2 regions of the Halopseudomonas oceani genome follow, and region 1 is predicted to be linked to the other one. Evidence: predicted binding sites of a transcription regulator. Region 1 holds the regulator's gene; the other holds the start of a gene.
The links. The regulator LexA, encoded in region 1, represses DNA repair genes until DNA is damaged. The targets are predictions, from matches to a motif close to CTGTNTNNNNANACAG.

Region 1 (10,289 bases):
CGCACACCAGTGCAGCGCAGACGGTGAGCCGCCTGTGTGGTTCTTCCATGAGCGCGCTGCATACTGCCGCCCAGGCGATCATGACCGGTAACGGTGATGTGTTTGTCGTTGGTGGTGTCGAGCACATGGGGCATGTCAGCATGATGCACGGTGTTGACCCGAACCCGGGCCTGTCGCTGTATGCTGCCAAGGCGTCCGGCATGATGGGTCTGACTGCCGAAATGCTGGGCAAGATGCACGGCATCACCCGCGAGCAGCAGGATGCCTTTGGTGAGCGTTCTCACCGTCTGGCGCACAAGGCTACCGTCGAAGGCAATTTCAAGGATGAGATCATCCCGATGGAAGGGCACGACGAGAACGGCTTCCTGAAGGTGTTCACGACTGACGAGACTATTCGTCCCGAGACCACCCTGGAAAGCTTGGCTGCCTTGCGTCCGGCATTCAATCCGAAGGGCGGTACGGTCACCGCGGGTACGTCCTCGCAGATCACTGACGGCGCTTCCTGCATGATCGTGATGTCTGCCGAGCGTGCCCAGGCCCTGGGGCTGGAGCCGCTGGCCGTTATCCGCTCAATGGCGGTGGCTGGTGTCGATCCGGCGATCATGGGTTACGGTCCGGTCCCGGCGACTAAAAAGGCGCTACAGCGTGCTGGTATGACTATGGATGACGTTGATTTCGTTGAATTGAACGAAGCCTTCGCTGCCCAGGCTCTGCCGGTGCTGAAAGACCTGAAGCTGCTGGACAAGATGGACGAGAAGGTGAACCTGCACGGCGGCGCGATCGCTCTGGGCCACCCGTTCGGCTGCTCCGGTGCACGTATCTCCGGCACCTTGCTGAACGTCATGAAACAGAACAGTGGCACTATCGGTATCTCTACCATGTGTATTGGTCTGGGTCAGGGCATCACCACGGTCTTCGAGCGCGTCTGAAGCCTGTAGGTGTTACCGGAAGCCGAGGCCTTGTGCCTCGGCTTTTTTATTGATGCTGCCGTTGGGCAGGGGGGCAACAATGCGTCCAGGACGCTATCGACACTATAAAGGAAAGGACTATCAGGTCATTGGGCTAGCGCGGCACTCGGAGACCGAGGAGCAGCTGGTCGTGTATCGAACGCTGTATGGCGAGTTCGATCTTTGGGTAAGGCCGCTGGCCATGTTCAATGAAGTGGTCGAGGTTGACGGGGAGTCACATCCGCGCTTTACCTTTATCAGCGAAGACGTGTAGGCTCTGGCCCCTCCAGTCCATCCGGCAATCCGCCGAGCGATGTGGCTGAGTCGCCAGTTTCGAGTTCAGTTCGGGTCAGGAAAAAAAGTATCCATGGGAAAAGCACTGGTCATTGTGGAGTCGCCAGCCAAGGCCAAGACAATCAACAAGTATCTCGGTAACGAGTATGTGGTGAAGTCGAGTATCGGCCATATTCGCGACCTGCCCACCAGCGGCAGTGGCAAGACCGAAAGCAAACCCAAGGGTGGTCGCAAGGCAGCTGCCAGCGAGCAGGAAAAGCAGCAGAAAGCCAGGGCCCAGTTGGTCAAACGCATGGGCGTTGATCCCGAGAACGACTGGAAGGCCCACTACGAGATCCTGCCCGGCAAGGAAAAGGTCGTCGACGAGCTGCGCCGTCTGGCCAAGGACGCCGACACCGTCTATCTCGCAACGGATTTGGACCGCGAAGGGGAAGCCATCGCCTGGCACCTGCGCGAGAGCATTGGTGGTGACGATTCGCGCTACAAGCGCGTAGTGTTCAATGAGATCACCAAGAAGGCCATCCAGGACGCGTTCTCGCAGCCTGGCGAGCTAGATATGAACCGAGTCAATGCCCAGCAGGCACGCCGCTTCCTCGACCGCGTAGTGGGCTATATGGTGTCCCCGCTGCTGTGGCAGAAGATTGCCCGGGGGCTTTCGGCTGGCCGCGTGCAGTCGGTCGCGGTCAAGCTGATCGTTGATCGAGAGCGCGAAATTCGTGCCTTTGTGCCGGAAGAGTTCTGGGAAGTGCATGCCCGCCTGAATACGCCCAAGGCTGAAAGCGTTCGCTTTGAGGTGGTAAAGCAGAACGGCGAGAATTTCCGTCCGACCAGCAAGGCGCAGACTGATGCGGCGCTGGCGGTACTGGAAAAGGCTGCCTACAAGGCGGTCAAACGTGAGGACAAGCCCACCAGCACGCGTCCGAACGCACCCTTTATTACCTCCACACTGCAGCAGGCTGCCAGCACGCGCCTCGGTTTCAGTGTGAAGAAAACCATGATGATGGCCCAGCGATTGTACGAAGCGGGTTACATCACCTACATGCGTACCGACTCGACCAATCTGTCGGCCGATGCCATCGCCATGGCGCGCAGCTACATTGAAAGCAATTTTGGTGCACCGTACCTGCCGGAAAAGCCTAACCTCTATAGCAGCAAGGAAGGAGCTCAGGAGGCGCACGAGGCGATTCGTCCCTCTGACGTTAAGCTCAAGCAAGCCGACCTCAAGGGCATGGAGCGCGACGCCGAGCGGCTGTACGAGCTGATCTGGCGCCAGTTCGTGGCCTGTCAGATGACACCGGCCAAGTATCTGTCGACCAGTATCCTGGTTGCCGCCGGTGAGTTCGAGCTGCGAGCAAAGGGGCGCATCCTCAAGTTCGATGGTTACACCCGTGTCATGCCGCAGCAGGGCAAGGGCGGTGAAGATGAAGTATTGCCTGATATCCAGGTTGATGACGCGATGGCGTTGCAGGGGCTGGACCCGAAGCAGCACTTCACCAAGCCGCCGGCACGCTACGCGGAAGCCAGTCTGGTAAAGGAGCTGGAGAAGCGTGGTATTGGCCGCCCGTCTACCTATGCGTCCATCATTTCGACCATTCAGGACCGTGGCTATGTCACGCTCAACAACCGCCGTTTCTACGCTGAGAAGATGGGCGACATTGTCACCGAGCGCCTGAATGAGAGCTTCCCGAACCTGATGGATTACGGTTTTACCGCCAGCATGGAAGAGTCGCTGGATGATGTTGCTCACGGCGATGTGCTCTGGAAGCAAGTGCTCGATAACTTTTATAGCGACTTCAGTGCCAAGCTCAGTGCAGCTTCGGCTGCTGAGCAAGGGATGCGCGCCAATCAGCCAACACTGACTGATATCCCCTGTCAGGAGTGTGGTCGGCCGATGATGATTCGCACTGCCTCCACTGGCGTGTTTCTAGGCTGCTCTGGTTACGCCCTGCCACCCAAGGAGCGGTGCAAGGCGACCATCAACCTGGTGCCCGGTAACGAAGTGGCTGATGACGACGAAGAAGGTGAGTCTCGCGTTCTACGCGGCAAGCACCGCTGTGCAATTTGCGGCACAGCCATGGATAGCTACCTGATCGATGAGCGTCGCAAGCTGCATGTGTGCGGTAATAATCCGGACTGCTCCGGGTTTGAAATCGAAACCGGGCACTTCAAGATCAAGGGTTATGATGGCCCGACGCTGGAGTGCGACAAGTGCGGCAGTGAAATGCAGCTCAAAACGGGCCGTTTCGGCAAGTACTTCGGTTGCACCAACAGCGAGTGCAAGAACACCCGGAAGCTCCTGCGTAACGGCGAGGCAGCGCCGCCCAAAGCGGACCCGGTACCCATGCCGGAGCTCAAGTGTCAGAAGGTCGATGACGTCTACGTGCTGCGTGATGGCGCGTCTGGTCTGTTCCTGGCTGCCAGCCAGTTCCCGAAGAACCGTGAAACTCGGGCACCGCTGGTCAAAGAGCTGATTCCGCACAAGGCGGAGATTGACCCGAAGTATCACTTCCTGCTCGATGCGCCGGTAGCTGATCCGGACGGTAATCCGACCGTCGTGCGCTATAGCCGCAAAACGAAAGAGCAGTACGTGCAGACCGAGGTAGAGGGTAAGCCCACAGGATGGCGGGCGTTCCACGATGGTAAGCAGTGGTCGGTGGATGACGGTCGCAGCAAGAAGGCCAAGCGGTAAGGCGATAACCATGGCTAACGAAGTCTATACCCGCACCAATCAGGCGTTGTACTTCGCCCGGCGAGCTATTGAGTCCTGGCAGCAGGCGGAGCAGAGTGACGCGATCGATGCGTTGACGCAGGCGCAGTACCATCGTGAGCATGCGGTCTTTCACCTGTATCGAGGTGTCCTGGCACTGATTCACGAGGTTGCTGATCGCTACCGCTGGCCGCTGGTTGATGCGCGTGACGTTGAGGGTGTGCTTATTCCATCTGTTGTGACGCGTTTTCCGGGGCCTGAGTTGGCTGAGTTGACTGAGCTGGCAGACAATGCTGAAACTTGGCTTGCAGGCGTTATCGCAGCATGGCAGCGTCTGCAGGCGCCGCCGCAGCCGATCGATAACTCGACCAACTCGTTGATTGCCAGCAGTGCTGCGCCGGTCAGCGAGTGGACTAGCGCTCAGGCGGAGGAGGCGCTGCAGGAAATTTCCCGTCGCGTGCGCGCCTATCGTGATGGTATGCAGGAATGGTGAAAATGGCATCGCGGATGCCCTGAATCCGGCGCTGTGTTACACTGCGCGCAATTCAGACAGGAGATATCAGCAATGCCTTCACCCTTCCTTGAAATCGTCGAGCTCGCCAATGGCAAGGTTGCTCTGCGCCGTTCCGACGAAGAGGGTGAGCCGTTGGTGGTCATCGAGTTTTCCCGCGATGCACGGGAATATTTGCAAGAAAGCTATATTGAAGTCGCCAAGGCGATGATCAGTGCTGGAATGCAGGCGGCTGGTCAGATGATGGATGAGGATGACGACGACGAGGTTATTCCTGAGAGTCGCGTCCTGCATTGAGTGATAGTAACGTTATCGAAAAGGCCAGCAGCTAGCTGGCCTTTTTTGTGGCTCACTGCGAATTTCCGCAGGTTGGCAGCGTCCTCATGCCTGCGCTAGCCGCCCGCTCGGGTCGGGCGAGCGCTGGATGAACCCTCCGTCATCCCGCATTCGGTGCACTGCCTTGGTCTAATACCCCCGCGTCGCGTTACCTCGGGTTTCCGCGAACGAAGAAGCTTTTTGTGCATTATCAGCCGAGCTGGACATTCAGGCTATGACACCGGCCGGCCTGGGCTGCCCGTTCAAGGCGGGGTGCTATGCAGTGGTCATGGTCTAGCCAACTGACAACAGTGTGGCTGCCACCCATCTTGAGCAGGTCGCAGCAGAGCTTCAAGCTATCCATGCCAGCCTTGGAGCGTACGATCATAATTCTTTGCGGGTCCAGGTTGGCGCCTCGCAGCCATTGTTGGCTGACCGCCGTCGGCGGATCAATCAGGGTCAACCAGCGCCGGCAGTCTTTCTGACTAAGCTCGCGCAATACTGGAGCCAACCATTGCAGGCACTGGCGGGCGCTGCCCTGGAGGGTCATTTCGCTGTAGCTGCCTTCTGACTCTTCGTCCTGTGGCACGGTGGGCGCTGACTGTTCGAATGCGCGGTGCTTCAGGCGGGTAGCCATCAGAGCGTTGTGAAACAGGTCAGTTTGAGTCAGTGTCTGTTGCTCGGTGCGGGCGTACTGCATGATCAGCTCCTCAGCGACGGATAACTCCGACGCTTAAACCTTCAATGGTAAGTTCCTGTTCTGCGAGATCGACTTCAATTGGTTTGAAGTCAGGGTTCTCCGCGATCAACGAGACCTTGCGGCCCTGACGCTGAAAGCGTTTGACTGTTACTTCTTCCCCTATGCGGGCGACAATTACCTGTCCGTTACGTGCTTCGCTGGTGCGATGTACCGCCAGCAGGTCGCCATCCATGATGCCGATATCTTTCATGCTTTCTCCCTGCACGCGCAGCAGATAATCGGCGCGCGGAGTGAAAAAGTCGGGCGAGATGCGGCAGTGATCTTCAATATTTTCCAGGGCCAGGATCGGGGCGCCTGCGGCAACCCGGCCGATAACGGGTAGCTGATCATCGTTTGCTTCGCCTTCGGACTCTGGCAGTCGGATACCGCGAGAGGCGCCGGGGATCATTTCGATTGCGCCCTTGCGGGCCAGGGCGCGCAGATGGTCTTCAGCTGCATTGGGCGACTTGAAACCCAGCGTCTTTGCAATGTCGACCCGAGTTGGCGGGTAGCCATTGCTGTCCATGTATTCCTTAATGAACGCCAGAACCTGCTGTTGTCGCGCGGTAAGTTTCTGCATGGCTGGTTGCCTGTGTTTTTATCCAGTATCTGGGATTATATACAGTTGTTTGGTCTCGGCAACCCCAAATTTGGATGGCTAGGAGAGGCATGGGTGCGGATAGGTACTAAAAGAGGGTGCAAGTACGACTGATTGCCACAGGGAGAGGAGTTGGGGTTGACACTAAAATCGTTTTAAACGTATGTTTGAAACGATTGTTTGTCTTACTGGGGGAGCGCATGGCGCAGTCCGATACGGTCAAGCGTATTCTTGACGCGGCCGAACAGCTGTTTGCAGAGAAAGGCTTTGCCGAAACGTCTCTGCGTCTTATTACCAGCAAGGCTGGCGTCAACCTGGCGGCAGTCAACTACCACTTCGGTTCCAAGAAGGCGCTGATCCAGGCGGTATTCGTGCGCTTCCTTGATCCGTTTGTCAGTAGCCTTGAAAAGGAACTGGATCAGCATGAGGCGCGCGGTAAGGATGCTCCGCTCAGTCTTGAGGTCCTGCTTGAAATGCTGGTGCATCAGGCACTGGCGGTAAAGCCGCGTAACGGTCACGACCTGTCGACCTTCATGCGTCTGCTTGGTTTGGCATTCAATCAAAGCCAGGGGCATCTGCGCAAATACCTCAGCGAAGTGTATGGCAAGGTATTTCAGCGCTATATGCAACTGCTGGTCGGTGCTGTGCCGGGCATTCCGCCGCAGGAGCTGTTTTGGCGCGTGCATTTCATGCTGGGCAGCGCAGCGTTCACTATGTCCAGTATGAAGGCGTTGCGCGCGATTGCTGAGGCTGAACTTGGTGAACCGCGGCAGGTCGATGATGTCTTGCGCCTGATGGTCCCGTTCCTGGCGGCCGGCATGCGCGCTGAGAGCGCCTCAGTGGCGCGTGCGGAAGTCGTTTCGCCCTGAGACTCCATTTACCTCGGCTGCGCCGTCCGCTAAGGTGTGCGCAGCGCTGGAGGTGACATGCAGCTCGATCATATCCATATTTCCCTTACTAATCAGACGCTGGTTGGCTACTGCGACGGCCTGCCGGTCTGCTGTTATGGTGTCTCTACGGCGCTCAATGGCGCGGGCGAACAGGAAGGCTCCGGGTGCACCCCCCGGGGGGCGCACAGGGTGCGTGCCCGGATCGGCGATGGGCAGCCGCTGGGAGCGGTTTTTATCGGGCGCAGACCCACTGGTGAAGTCTGGTCGCAGGCGTTGGCTGAGCAGTTCCCTAAGCGCGACTGGATTCTGACCCGAATTCTCTGGCTGTGTGGCGAGCAGGTCGGCTTCAACCGGGGTGGCCAGGTTGACTCCCAGCGCCGCTATATCTATCTGCATGGTACCGGTGACGATCAACCAATGGGCGAACCGCTCTCGCATGGATGTATTCGTCTTCGTAACGCCGACATGCTGGAACTGTTCGAGCGCACGCCGGTCGGTTGTAGCGTTCAAATCGACGCGCATTGATTGCGCGTTTTCGTTTTTCAGGAGAAGCAATATTGAAACAGGGTGCCTTGATGCTGGACCTGCCTGGCCTGTGGCTGGAAGCAGAAGACAGGCAGTTGTTGCGTCAGCCGGAAGTGGCCGGTCTGATTTTGTTCGCGCGCAATACCGAGTCGCCCAGGCAGGTTGCTGAGCTGGTACGTGCCATTCGTGCAGAGCGTCCCGATATGCTGATTGCCATCGATCAGGAAGGTGGTCGGGTGCAGCGCCTGCGCCGTGATGTGTTGCGCCTGCCGGCGCTCGCGGATGTGGCTGCGGTCGATGCTGAGTCGGTCGAGTCCGTTGCGCGAGCGGCGGCCTGGGTCATGGCGACTGAAATGCTGGCCTGCGGCATCGATATCAGCTTTGCGCCGGTGCTGGATCTTGATCACGGGCGCAGCCAGGTAATTGGCAATCGCTCGCTGGGCGGCGACCCGGACCAGGTGTCGCGTCTCGCTGGGGCTTATATCGACGGGCTGCATGCGGCAGGCATGGCTGCGACCGGCAAGCATTTCCCTGGTCATGGCTGGGCCGAGGCGGACTCGCACTTTGCTCTGCCGATAGACGAGCGGCCGCTGGGCGACATTCGCCGCACTGACCTGGTGCCCTTCGCGGCACTGGCCGGCAAGCTGGACGGCATCATGCCGGCGCATGTGGTTTATTCGCAGGTTGACCCGCTTCCTGCTGGCTTCTCGACCCGCTGGTTGCAAGACATTCTGCGTGCCGAGTTGGGGTTTGACGGGGTGATTTTCAGTGATGACCTGACTATGGCCGGCGCGCATGCGGTCGGCGGCATGGACGCGCGCATTGACGCCGCGCAGGCGGCTGGTTGCGACATGCTGTTGATTTGTAATGATCGTGCCGCGGCCGAGGAGGGGTTGGTGCATGCTCAGAAGCAGCAGCTCCAATGTCCATCGCGGATTGCTCGTATGCTTACTCGCACGCCGGCGGGATCTGATTATCGTGCCACGCCCCAGTGGCGTCAGGCTGTTGCCTTACTGAGGGAGTTTGACCTGGTTTGAATGATTTTATCGAACAGCTGCCGGAGCAGTTGCAGCTTGACCAACTGCCGTTGATTGGTGAGGCGTGGATATATCATGTTTTCGCCGTGGTGCTGGCCTCGCTGGTTGCTGCCTACGTTGCCAAGCGCGTGCTGGATCATGTGCAAAAGCGTGCTGAGCGCACCCGTAATATATGGGATGACGCATTGGTTGAGGCGGCGCGGCGTCCGGCGTGGGTTTTGATCTGGAGTATGGGGTTGATGTGGGCAGCGCGGATCACCGCGTTGCAGATGGATGACAGTTTGGCCGCCGTACTGGATCAGGTGCAGCGCGTGCTGCTGATCGTACTGCTGACCTGGTTTATTCTGCGCATGATGCGTCAGGTCGAGCTGCGCCTCGTGGACCCCGCTTATCGGGAAACGCCAGCCGATCAGACAACCGTCAGCGCCCTTGGCAAGCTGCTACGTGCTTCAGTGGTGATCACTGCGGTCTTGGTCGTGCTGCAATCATTGGGCTACAGCATTTCTGGGGTGCTGGCGTTCGGCGGCATTGGTGGCATAGCGGTAGGCTTTGCCGCCAAGGACCTGCTGGCCAACTTCTTTGGGGGGCTGATGATTTATCTTGATCGCCCCTTCGTGGTTGGTAATTGGGTGCGTTCGCCTGATCGCAATATCGAAGGGACAGTTGAAGAGATAGGTTGGCGCCTGACCCGTATTCGCACCTTCGATAAACGGCCGCTGTACATCCCCAATGCGGTGATTGCCAGCATCGTGGTTGAAAACCCGTCACGCATGACGCATCGGCGTATTTATGAGCACATTGGCATTCGCTATGACGACATTGCACGAATGGAGCCGATTGTTGCGGAGGTGCGCAAGATGTTGCAGGCGCACGAGGATATTGATCAGGGCCAGACCTTGATGGTGTTTTTTGACCGCTGTTCGCCGTCCTCGGTCGATTTCTTTATCTACTGTTTTACCACGCCGGTCTGGGCCGAGTTCCACCGTGTGAAAGAGGATGTGCTGCTGAAGATATTGGCCATTGTCGACAAGCACGAAGCGCAGGTGGCGTTCCCGACGTCGACCATTCATTTGCCTGATGCGCTGGAGTTGCGTCGTGCTCAGGTTGAAGGTGGGCGGCAACGCGAGTCCGCGCCTGAACTTCAGGAGCATGGCGCATGAGCGGAATCTGGGGTGTCATCGGCGGTACCGGGCTCAGTGCGCTCGACGGCCTTGAAGTGGAGGGTGAAGAGTTCATTCAGACCCCGTGGGGGGCGCCCTCAGCGCCGGTTGTTCGCAGTCGCATTGGTGGGCAGCGGGTCTGCTTTTTGGCGCGACATGGGCACCCTCATCGGATACCGCCGCATCGGGTCAACTATCGCGCCAATCTCTGGGCGCTGCGCGAGGCGGGTGTTGATCGTATTGTTGCGGTTAACGCTGTCGGCGGGATTCATCCCGCGTTGGGCACGGGCGCGTTCTGTGTGCCGGACCAGATAATCGATTACACCTGGGGGCGGGCGTCTACCTACTTCGAGGACGATCTGGAAGCGGTCACCCACATTGACTTCACATCGCCCTACGACGAACCGTTGCGTCAGCAACTGCTTGAGGTGCTGCACACACAAGGGCATCGGTGCCTGCCGGGCGGAGTCTATGCTGCGACCCAGGGGCCACGGTTGGAGACGGCAGCAGAGATCCGCCGGCTTGAGCGCGATGGTGCTGACCTGGTCGGCATGACCGGTATGCCG
Region 2 (10,289 bases), 1.5 Mb from region 1:
ATTGGTCACCAGAAGGGCCGTGACGTGAAGGAAAAGGTACGCCGCAACTTCGGCATGCCCAAGCCGGAGGGTTACCGCAAGGCCTGTCGCCTGATGGAAATGGCCGAGCGCTTCAAGATGCCGATCCTGACCTTTATCGACACCCCCGGCGCGTACCCGGGCATCGATGCCGAAGAGCGTGGCCAGAGCGAAGCGATTGCCTGGAACCTGCAGGTTATGTCGCGTCTGAAAACGCCGATCATCGCCACCGTTATTGGTGAGGGTGGCTCCGGCGGTGCACTGGCCATTGGTGTCTGCGATCATCTGATGATGCTGCAGTACTCGACCTATTCGGTGATCTCGCCTGAGGGCTGTGCTTCCATTCTCTGGAAGAGCGCCGAGAAGGCCGCTGACGCGGCGGCTGCCATGGGCATCACCGCCGAACGCCTGAAGGAACTGGGACTGGTTGATACCCTGATTCCCGAGCCGCTGGGTGGCGCGCAGCGCTCGCCTCAGGAAACAGCCGAGCGCCTCAAGCAGCAACTGGTGGAGCAACTGGCCAAGCTCGACGAGCGCACCCCCGAGCAACTGCTGGAAACCCGCTACCAGCGGCTGATGTCCTTCGGTATCCAGTAAATGCTGACACCGCAGGGGCTGCGCGAGCAGCTCAGCCCCTGTATGGGCGCCCCGGCCTGGTGGCTGGGGCTGTCTGGTGGTCTGGACTCCATGGTTCTGCTTGAGCTGCTGGTCCAAGCTCGCCAATCCTTTGATCTCCCCCCGTTGCACGCGATTCATGTTCATCACGGACTGCACCCCGAGGCTGACGCCTGGGCGGCGCATTGTCAGCGTGCCTGCGACGCCCGCGGTGTGCCGCTGACGGTGGTCCGGGTGCGAGTGGGGCAGAGTGCTAGTATCGAACAGGCCGCCCGCGACGCGCGCTACGCAGCCTTTGCCGAGGTGTTGCCAGACGGCGCTGAGCTGTTGCTGGCGCATCACGCCGACGACCAGCTGGAAACCCTGCTGTTTCGGTTGCTGCGGGGTACGGGTGTGCGTGGCCTGGCTGGCATGCCGCGTCGGCGACAACTGGGGTGCGGCTGGTTGTCTCGGCCATTGCTGGATGCGCCGCGTGCAGCGCTGGCCAGCTGGGCGCAGCGGCAGGGGGTGAGCTGGATTGATGATCCGGCCAATCAGGATGCGCGCTTTGCCCGTACCGCGTTGCGTCATCAGTTGTTGCCACGTCTGCGAGACGGCTGGCCGCAGATTGATCAAAGCCTGCTGCGGCTGGCGGATCATGCCCGTGAAGCCGGCGAGTTGCTGGATGAGCTGGCGCTCTCTGACCTGCGTGCTACTGCCGTCACCGAGCAGGATCCCTGGTTGCGGTCATGGCCGGGTCTTTTGCTGGCGCCGCTACAGGCACTGTCACCAGCCAGGCAGCGAAATGTGCTGCGGTACTGGTTGCGTGAACACGGGGTGTTGATGCCTGACCGACGGCACCTCGATCAATGGCTGCAGCAGTTGGTTGCCCCTGCCGATGCGCAGCCGGAGCTGCTGCTGGCGGATTGCCGCCTGTACCGTTCGTCAGATCGTCTCTGGCTGGTTAGTGGCGGCTGGCCGCAACGAGGTATACCGGAGTCGCTGTGCCCGCTGATTGAGCAGCCCTTGCAGGCCGGGAACGGTGTGCTCTGTTGTGCGCCGTCAACAAGCGGGTTGCGGGCTCCGGGGCTGGCTGGCTGGGAGGTTCGTTACCGACAGGGGGGCGAGCAGATAAAGCTGCCTGGGCGGCCGACACAATCGGTTAAGCAGCTGCTCCAGCAGGCCCGTGTGCCCGCCTGGCTGCGGGCTTCGGTGCCGTTGCTATACTCAGGCGGCGAGCTGGTTTCGGTGGCTGGGCGCTGGAATGCCGAGCAGGCTCTGGTGGACGGGATACAGAGTGGTTTTACGGTCAGTTGGAAGCCTGTTTCGGATTGAGCAAGCGGGGCCTGTCTGGTATCCTGACTTCCCATCTTGACGAGACTTTGGCTGACCCTTCAGGTCGCCTCTGACTCCCTTCGATTTCCTCGCGGTGCAAGCCGCTTAACTGTTCAATCTATGGGTTTTTCATGACGCGCTACATCTTCGTCACGGGTGGTGTTGTTTCTTCTTTGGGCAAGGGCATTGCCTCTGCGTCCCTCGCGGCGATTCTCGAGGCGCGTGGCCTCAAGGTCACCATGCTCAAGCTGGATCCCTATATCAACGTGGATCCGGGCACCATGAGTCCCTTCCAGCATGGCGAAGTCTTCGTGACCCATGATGGCGCGGAAACCGACCTCGATCTGGGTCACTATGAGCGTTTCGTCAACGCGACCATGAGCCAGAACAACAACTTCACCACCGGCCGTGTTTATGCCGACGTGCTGCGCAAGGAGCGCCGTGGTGATTATCTGGGCGCGACCATTCAGGTCATCCCGCACATCACCGACGAGATCAAGAGCCGCATCATCAAGGGTGCTGGCGATGCCGACGTGGCGCTGGTCGAAATCGGCGGTACCGTGGGCGACATCGAGTCCCAGCCGTTCCTGGAAGCCATCCGCCAACTGCGGGTAGAAGTCGGCGCCAAGCGCGCGATGTTGATGCACCTGACGCTGGTGCCGTACATCGCCACTGCTGGCGAGACCAAGACCAAGCCGACCCAGCACTCGGTCAAGGAACTGCGCTCCATCGGCCTGCAGCCCGACGTGCTGATCTGCCGCTCCGATCATCCGATCGACCTGTCCTCGCGCCGCAAGATCGCGCTGTTCACCAACGTGGAAGAGCGTGCGGTCATCGGCCTGGAAGACGTCGACACCATTTACAAAATTCCGTCTGTACTGCACGCCCAGGGCCTGGATGACTTCGTCGTCGAGCGTTTTGGCCTGGAATGCGGTCAGGCTGACCTGTCCGAGTGGGACCGTGTGGTTGACGCCAAGCTCAACCCTGAACACGAAGTCACCATCGCCATGGTCGGCAAGTACATGGAACTGCTCGATGCCTACAAGTCGCTGATCGAAGCCCTCAGCCACGCCGGCATTCAGGCACGCACCAAGGTCAATGTGCGCTACATCGACTCCGAAGACATTGAGCAGAAGGGCACTGGCCTGCTGGACGGCGTTGATGCCGTTCTGGTTCCGGGTGGTTTCGGCTCCCGTGGTGTCGAGGGCAAGATCACTGCCGTGCGTTACGCCCGCGAAAACAAGATTCCGTACCTGGGTATCTGTCTGGGCATGCAGGTCGCGGTCATTGAGTATGCCCGTAACGTGCTGGGCTGGAGCGATGCCAACTCTACCGAGTTCGACAAGACCTCCGGTCATCCGGTTGTCGGTCTGATCACCGAGTGGCAGGACGCATCCGGTGAGACCGAGTTGCGTACCGAAGCCTCCGATCTGGGTGGCACCATGCGCCTGGGTGCGCAGGAGTGTACGCTCGAGCAGGGCTCCAAGGCCTACGACTGCTACGGCAAGGACGTGATCGTTGAACGTCACCGTCACCGTTACGAGGTCAACAACAACCTGCTGCCCGATCTGCAGGCAGGCGGTCTGAACGTCTCCGGTCGTTCCGGCGACGGCGCACTGGTTGAAGTGGTTGAGGTCAAGGATCACCCGTGGTTCGTGGCGTGCCAGTTCCACCCGGAGTTTACCTCGACGCCGCGTTACGGCCACCCGCTGTTCAGTGGTTTCATCGGCGCCGCGCTGCGTCAGCACAAGAACGGCTGAGATTAAGGAAGAGGCTGGCTTATGGCACAGAAAATCGTGCGCGTTGGTGACATCGAGATGGCCAACGACAAACCCTTCGTTCTGTTCGGTGGCATGAACGTACTGGAATCGCGTGATCTGGCAATGCAGATCTGTGAACGCTACGTTGAAGTCACCAGCAAGCTGGGGATTCCCTACGTGTTCAAGGCCAGCTTCGACAAGGCCAACCGCTCGTCGATCAACTCCTTCCGCGGCCCCGGCATGGAAGAGGGGCTGAAGATCTTCGAAGAGATCAAGCGCACCTTTAACGTGCCGGTCATTACCGACGTGCACGAACCCTACCAGGCCGCGCCGGTTGCCGAGGTCTGCGACATCATCCAGCTGCCGGCTTTCCTGTCCCGGCAGACCGATCTGGTTGTGGCGATGGCCAAGACCAATGCTGTGATCAACATTAAGAAGGCCCAGTTCCTTGCTCCGCAGGAAATGAAGCACATCCTCACCAAGTGTGAAGAGGCCGGCAACGACCGCCTGGTGCTGTGCGAGCGCGGTTCGTCCTTCGGTTACAACAACCTGGTCGTCGACATGCTGGGCTTCGGCATCATGAAGCAGTTCGAATACCCGGTGTTCTTCGACGTGACCCACGCCCTGCAGATGCCGGGTGGTCGCAGTGACTCGGCCGGCGGTCGCCGGGCTCAGGTTACCGATCTGGCCAAGGCGGGTATGAGCCAGGGCCTGGCGGGTCTGTTCCTCGAAGCGCACCCTGATCCTGATAACGCCAAGTGCGACGGCCCCTGTGCCCTGCGCCTGGACAAGCTGGAGCCGTTCCTTGGCCAGTTGAAGGCGCTTGACGACTTGGTCAAGAGCTTCCCGGTTCTGGAAACGGCTTGAGCCGCTACCGATTTCACTCGATTGACCCGATATACGGAGCTAGCAAGTAAAGATGGCAAAAATCATTGATATCAAGGGCCGTGAGGTTCTGGACTCGCGTGGTAACCCGACCGTTGAAGCGGATGTAATCCTGGAAGGCGGCATCATGGGCAGCGCCTGCGCTCCTTCCGGCGCCTCTACCGGTTCGCGCGAAGCGCTGGAACTGCGTGATGGCGACAAGAGCCGTTACCTCGGTAAGGGCGTGCTCAAGGCCGTCGCCAATATCAATGGCCCCATCCGCGAGCTGCTGGTTGGCCGCGATGCGACAGCCCAGGCCGATCTGGACCGCGCCATGATCGAGCTGGACGGTACCGAGAACAAGGCCACTCTGGGCGCCAACGCCATCCTCGCCGTCTCCCTGGCTGCTGCCAAGGCGGCTGCCCAAGCCAAGGGCGTGCCGCTGTACGCGCACATCGCTGACCTGAACGGCACCCCCGGTGTCTACTCCATGCCGGTACCGATGATGAACATCATCAACGGCGGCGAGCATGCCGACAACAACGTCGACATCCAGGAGTTCATGGTGCAGCCGGTTGGCGCCAAGAACTTCGCCGATGCGCTGCGCATGGGGGCGGAGATTTTCCATCACCTCAAAGCCGTTCTGAAGGCCCGTGGCCTGAACACTGCTGTGGGTGACGAAGGCGGCTTCGCGCCGAACCTGGCTTCCAATGAAGACGCGCTGGCTGCCATCGCCGAGGCTGTTGCCAACGCCGGTTACACCTTGGGTGACGACGTCACTCTGGCACTGGACTGCGCTTCCAGCGAGTTCTACAAGGACGGCAATTACGATCTGGCCGGTGAAGGCAAGGTGTTCGATGCGGCCGGTTTTGCCGACTACCTGGCGGGTCTGACCCAGCGCTACCCGATCATCTCCATCGAAGACGGCATGGACGAGTCCGACTGGGCTGGCTGGAAAGTCCTGACCGACAAGATCGGCGAGAAGGTGCAGCTGGTCGGTGATGACCTGTTCGTGACCAACACCAAGATTCTCAAGCGCGGTATCGACGAGAAGATCGGCAATTCCATCCTGATCAAGTTCAACCAGATCGGTTCGCTGACCGAGACCCTGGAAGCGATCCAGATGGCCAAGGCTGCCGGCTTCACTGCGGTTATTTCGCACCGCTCCGGTGAGACCGAAGACAGCACTATCGCCGATTTGGCGGTGGGTACCGCTGCCGGTCAGATCAAGACCGGTTCGCTGTGCCGTTCCGACCGCGTATCCAAGTACAACCAGCTGCTGCGTATCGAAGAGCAGCTGGGTGACAAGGCGCCCTACAAGGGTCGCGCCGAGTTCCGCGGCTGATCGGTCTGGCGGGTACGTTCGAACGTACCCGCCATTCCTCGACAGGAGCATCCGGCTTGAAATGGCTCTGGTTCATTGCGCTGTCGCTGTTGGCGGCGATGCAGTACCGACTCTGGGTCGGCGAGGGCAGTCTTGCCCACGTTTCCCAGCTCAAGCAGCAGATTGCCGAGCAGCAGCGCGAGAACGAGCAGCTGCTGGAGCGTAATCGTGTGCTGACGGCGGAAGTCATCGAACTCAAGCAGGGGCTGGAAACTGTCGAAGAGCGTGCCCGTCGTGAGCTGGGCATGGTCAAGCAGGGCGAAACCCTGTTCCAACTGAGCGACCAATGAGCGTCGCTACACCCGATTTCTGGGTCGTTCTGCCCGCCGCCGGTGTCGGCGCGCGTATGCAGGCAGACCGTCCGAAGCAATACCTTCTCTGGGGTGAACGCACCCTGATCGAACACACATTGGCCTGCTTCCTGGATCAGCCGGGATTGCGCGGGTTGGTGGTATCCCTATCTGCAAATGATGGCTGGTGGCCGACGCTGCCCTGTGCGCAGGATACGCGTATCACCCGCGCAGTCGGCGGACGCGAGCGTGCGGACTCGGTACTCAATGGCCTGATTGCGTTACGCGAGCAGGGTGCGGCTGATGACGACTGGGTGCTGGTGCACGATGCGGCTCGCCCCAATCTGACCGATGGCGATCTACACAAGCTGCTGGACACGCTGGGTGATGATCCGGTCGGCGGCCTGCTGGCGGTGCCAGTGCGCGACACCCTCAAGCAGATTGGCCCGGATGGCCGGGTTACGGCAACGCCGGATCGCAGCCAGTTCTGGCAGGCCTATACCCCGCAGATGTTTCGCCTTGGGGCGCTGCAGCAGGCGTTGACTGATGCGCTGGCAGCGGGTGCGCTGATTACCGATGAAGCCTCAGCCATGGAGTGGGCCGGCCAGGCGCCGTTGTTGGTTGAGGGGCGGGCCGATAACCTGAAGATTACTCGTCCTGAGGATCTGGAGTGGTTGCGTCAGCGCGACTGTTGATCTTTCTTGCTAGCGTCTGAGCTGGCTTCCTTGCGTGGTATCGATGCCTTTCGGGCACAGCATGCTGTGCCCCTACGCCAATTTCTGGAACCTGCGCTGGGCGCGACATGTCGCGCCCGCAATAGATAATACCGCGCGCATGCCACCCCGAGCGCCGTGATTGCAGTCATCTTAAACGCCGTTGGTCGTGCCTGTGTGTTTGCAATTGACCGATACCATGCGAATAAATAAGCTGTACATATGTACAGTACATTTATGAGGTTTCCATGGGCGCGGTGGTTGCACTTGATCGGTTGCTGGAGACGCGGCGTGTCTGGCGCGGGCGACAGCAGAGTGAGCCGGTTGCCGAACAGCCGACTGGGCATGCGCAACTGGATGCGGTATTGCCCGGTGGTGGCTGGCAGCTGGCTGCGCTGAACGAGATTTTGCTGGGGCAACCCGGCAGTGGCGAGCTGCAGTTATTGTGGCCGCTGCTGGCACGACTGACCCAGGCAGGTGAGCGGGTGGTACTGGTGGGGGCGCCGGCGATTCCCTTTGCCCCGGCCTGGCAGGCGGCGGGTGTGGTGTTGGCGCAGGTATCGCTGCTGCAGGTCAGTGGCGCTGAGCGGCTATGGGCGGCGGAGCAGTGTCTGCGCTCGGGCAGCTGTGGTGCTGTGCTGTGCTGGCCGGAGCAGGCCGATGACCGAGCCCTGCGACGGCTGCAGGTGGCGGCTGACAGCGGCCAGACCCTGGCCTTTGTGTTGCGCCATCGGCGTGCTGCCGACAACCCGTCACCGGCTGCGCTGCGTCTGCTGCTGGATAACCAGCCTCGGCAGTGGCGGGTTCTCAAGTGCCGTGGTGGCGTGCCTCCGGCACGGCCACTCCCAGTGGCATTCTGAGGTCATCATGCGCTGGCTTTGCATTCTCTTTCCCCAGCTGGCTCTGGATGCGGTGCTGCGTAGCCGCGATGATCCAACTGTGCCCTTGGCGCTGCTCAGCGGCCCCCCACAACGGCGGGTGCTGCAAGCGGTCAATGGGGCGGCGCGTGCCGAGGGGTTGCGATCAGGGCAAAGTCTGACCCACGCGCGCATGTTGCTGGAGCGCTTTGACACGGTTGAGCATGACCCGGCGCAGACCGAGCACTGGCAGCAGTTTCTGGCCAGTTGGGCGTACGGCTTCAGTGGTCATGTGAGTCTGGATTTCCCCCATACCCTGTTGTTGGAGGTGGCGTCCAGTCTGCGTCTGTTCGGTCCATGGCCTGAACTTGAGCTGCGTCTGCGTGCTGAGCTCCAGGCGCTGGGCTTTCAGCATCGGCTGGTGCTGGCGCCCAATCCGCTGGCGGCGCGGGTGCTGACCAACGTGGCGGATGGGCTGGCGGTGGACGAGCAGGCGCTGCAGACCGAGCTGCTGCGTCTGCCGGTGGCGCGCAGCGGCCTGCCGGGCGAGCTGGTTGAGAGCCTGCAGCGCATGGGCCTGCGCCGACTGCAGCAGGTGCTGGAATTACCCCGTGACGGCCTAGCCAAACGCTTCCCGCCCCAGTTGCTGGCGCATCTTGATCAGTTGCAGGGGCATCATCCGCTGGCGCTGAGCTGCTATCAGCCGCCAGATCATTTTCGTCAGCGCATCGAATTCAACTTTGACGTCGAGTCGAACACCTCGCTGCTGTTCCCGCTGCGGCGCCTGATCAGTGATCTGGCGACCTTTCTGGCCGGGCGTGACTGTGGGGTGCAGCGCTTTGTACTGATTCTGGAGCACCGTCGCCAGCCTGCCTGCGAGGTGCCGGTCGGCTTGCTTGGGGCCGAGCGTGACTCCGAACGGCTGTTCGAGTTGGCGCGGGGACGGTTGGAGCGTATCGAGCTGGCCGCGCCGGTACAGGCGCTGACCCTGCTGGCCGAAGATCTGCCGCGCTTTGTACCCGCAGCAGCAGAGCTGTTCAGTAACCGGCCGCAGCAGTCGCAGAGCTGGTTGCAGGTTTGTGAGCGGCTGCGTTCACGTCTTGGCGATAAGTTGGTGCAGCCGCTGGCAGCGGTGGATGAACACCGGCCCGAGCACAGCTGGCTGGCTGTGGAGCGGGGCGACACCGCAGCGCGCCCGGCCGGGCCGCGGCCGGGATGGCTGCTGGCCGAGCCGGAGCTGCTCAATGACCTGTTCCCGCGGGTACTGGCCGGGCCGGAGCGAATCGAATCCGGCTGGTGGGACGGCGACGACGTTCGGCGTGATTACTACCTGATCGAAACCCGCGATGGGCGTCGGGCCTGGGCCTTTCATGCCGCCGGCCGCCCCGGCCCGTTCTGGGTACACGGGTGGTTTGCATGAGCGTGGGCTACGCGGAACTGCATTGCCTGTCGAACTTCAGCTTTCAGCGTGGGGCGTCCAGTGCGCAGGAGTTGTTCGCCCGCGCCCGCCAGCACAGCTATGACGCCCTGGCGATTACTGACGAAGGCAGCTTGGCGGGAATCGTCCGTGCTTGGCAGGCGGCGCAGGAAGTGGGGCTGAAACTGATTGTTGGCAGCGAGATTCAGCTGGAGAACGGCCCCAAACTGGTGTTGCTGGTCGAGAACCTGACCGGCTATCAAAGCCTGTGTCGGTTGCTGACCCTGGCTCGTCGCCGGGCTGGCAAGGGCGAGTATTGTCTGCGGCTTGAGGATCTGACCGATGGACTCGACGGTTTGCTGGGCCTATGGCTGCCGCGCCACGGTCAGGATGAAGAGCACGGCCGGCAACTGCAGCCGCTACTGCCGGGGCGTTTGTGGCTGGCAGTCGAGCTGCACCGCGGGCCGGACGATGCGCGCAAGCTCGATCAACTGCAGGGGCTGGCTGCGCGGCTCGGTCTGCCCTGTGTCGCCAGCGGTGACGTGCATATGCACGTACGCGGGCGACGAGCACTGCAGGACACTCTGACCGCGCTGCGTCACCACTGCACGGTGATGGAGGCGGGTAGTCGGCTGTTTGCTAACGGTGAGCGTCACCTGCGCAGCCTGTCGGCGCTGGCGGCGATCTACCCGTCAGCGCTGCTGGAGGAAAGCCGCCGTATCGCGGCCCGCTGCCGGTTCGACATGAGTGAGCTGCGCTATCAGTATCCGCGCGAGCTGGTACCGGAGGGGCACACCCCGTCCAGTTGGTTGCGCGAGCTGACCTGGCGCGGTGCGGCCTGGCGCTGGCCGAACGGGGTCAGCGACAAGGTGCGTACGCAGCTGGAGCACGAGCTGGCGCTGATCGCCGAGAAGGCCTACGACAGCTACTTCCTCACTGTGCAGGACATCGTCGCCTTTGCCCGTGAGCAGCACATTCTCTGTCAGGGGCGCGGGTCTGCTGCCAACTCGGCGGTATGTTTTGCGCTGGGGATCACCGAGCTGGACCCAGGCCGCAG

Region 2: imuA (translesion DNA synthesis-associated protein ImuA) is a predicted target of LexA. The motif match lies at 7,173-7,188, and genes of this name have one in related genera.

The regions. Positions count from the first base shown of each region.
Region 1 covers NZ_OY781932.1:3,049,450-3,059,738, reverse strand. The annotation lists gene fadA (acetyl-CoA C-acyltransferase FadA) at 1-929, shown strand, start outside; gene ACKPCU_RS14330 (DUF1653 domain-containing protein) at 1,009-1,221, shown strand; gene topA (type I DNA topoisomerase) at 1,315-3,930, shown strand; gene ACKPCU_RS14320 (DUF6586 family protein) at 3,941-4,441, shown strand; gene ACKPCU_RS14315 (hypothetical protein) at 4,514-4,756, shown strand; gene sulA (SOS-induced cell division inhibitor SulA) at 4,986-5,474, opposite strand; gene lexA (transcriptional repressor LexA) at 5,485-6,093, opposite strand; gene ACKPCU_RS14300 (TetR/AcrR family transcriptional regulator) at 6,312-6,980, shown strand; gene ACKPCU_RS14295 (L,D-transpeptidase) at 7,038-7,526, shown strand; gene nagZ (beta-N-acetylhexosaminidase) at 7,577-8,563, shown strand; gene ACKPCU_RS14285 (mechanosensitive ion channel family protein) at 8,560-9,723, shown strand; gene ACKPCU_RS14280 (S-methyl-5'-thioinosine phosphorylase) at 9,720-10,289, shown strand, end outside.
Region 2 covers NZ_OY781932.1:1,539,678-1,549,966, forward strand. The annotation lists gene accA (acetyl-CoA carboxylase carboxyl transferase subunit alpha) at 1-615, shown strand, start outside; gene tilS (tRNA lysidine(34) synthetase TilS) at 616-1,947, shown strand; gene ACKPCU_RS07290 (CTP synthase) at 2,079-3,707, shown strand; gene kdsA (3-deoxy-8-phosphooctulonate synthase) at 3,729-4,574, shown strand; gene eno (phosphopyruvate hydratase) at 4,627-5,916, shown strand; gene ACKPCU_RS07305 (septum formation initiator family protein) at 6,015-6,245, shown strand; gene ispD (2-C-methyl-D-erythritol 4-phosphate cytidylyltransferase) at 6,242-6,940, shown strand; gene imuA (translesion DNA synthesis-associated protein ImuA) at 7,207-7,818, shown strand; gene ACKPCU_RS07320 (Y-family DNA polymerase) at 7,826-9,235, shown strand; gene ACKPCU_RS07325 (error-prone DNA polymerase) at 9,211-10,289, shown strand, end outside.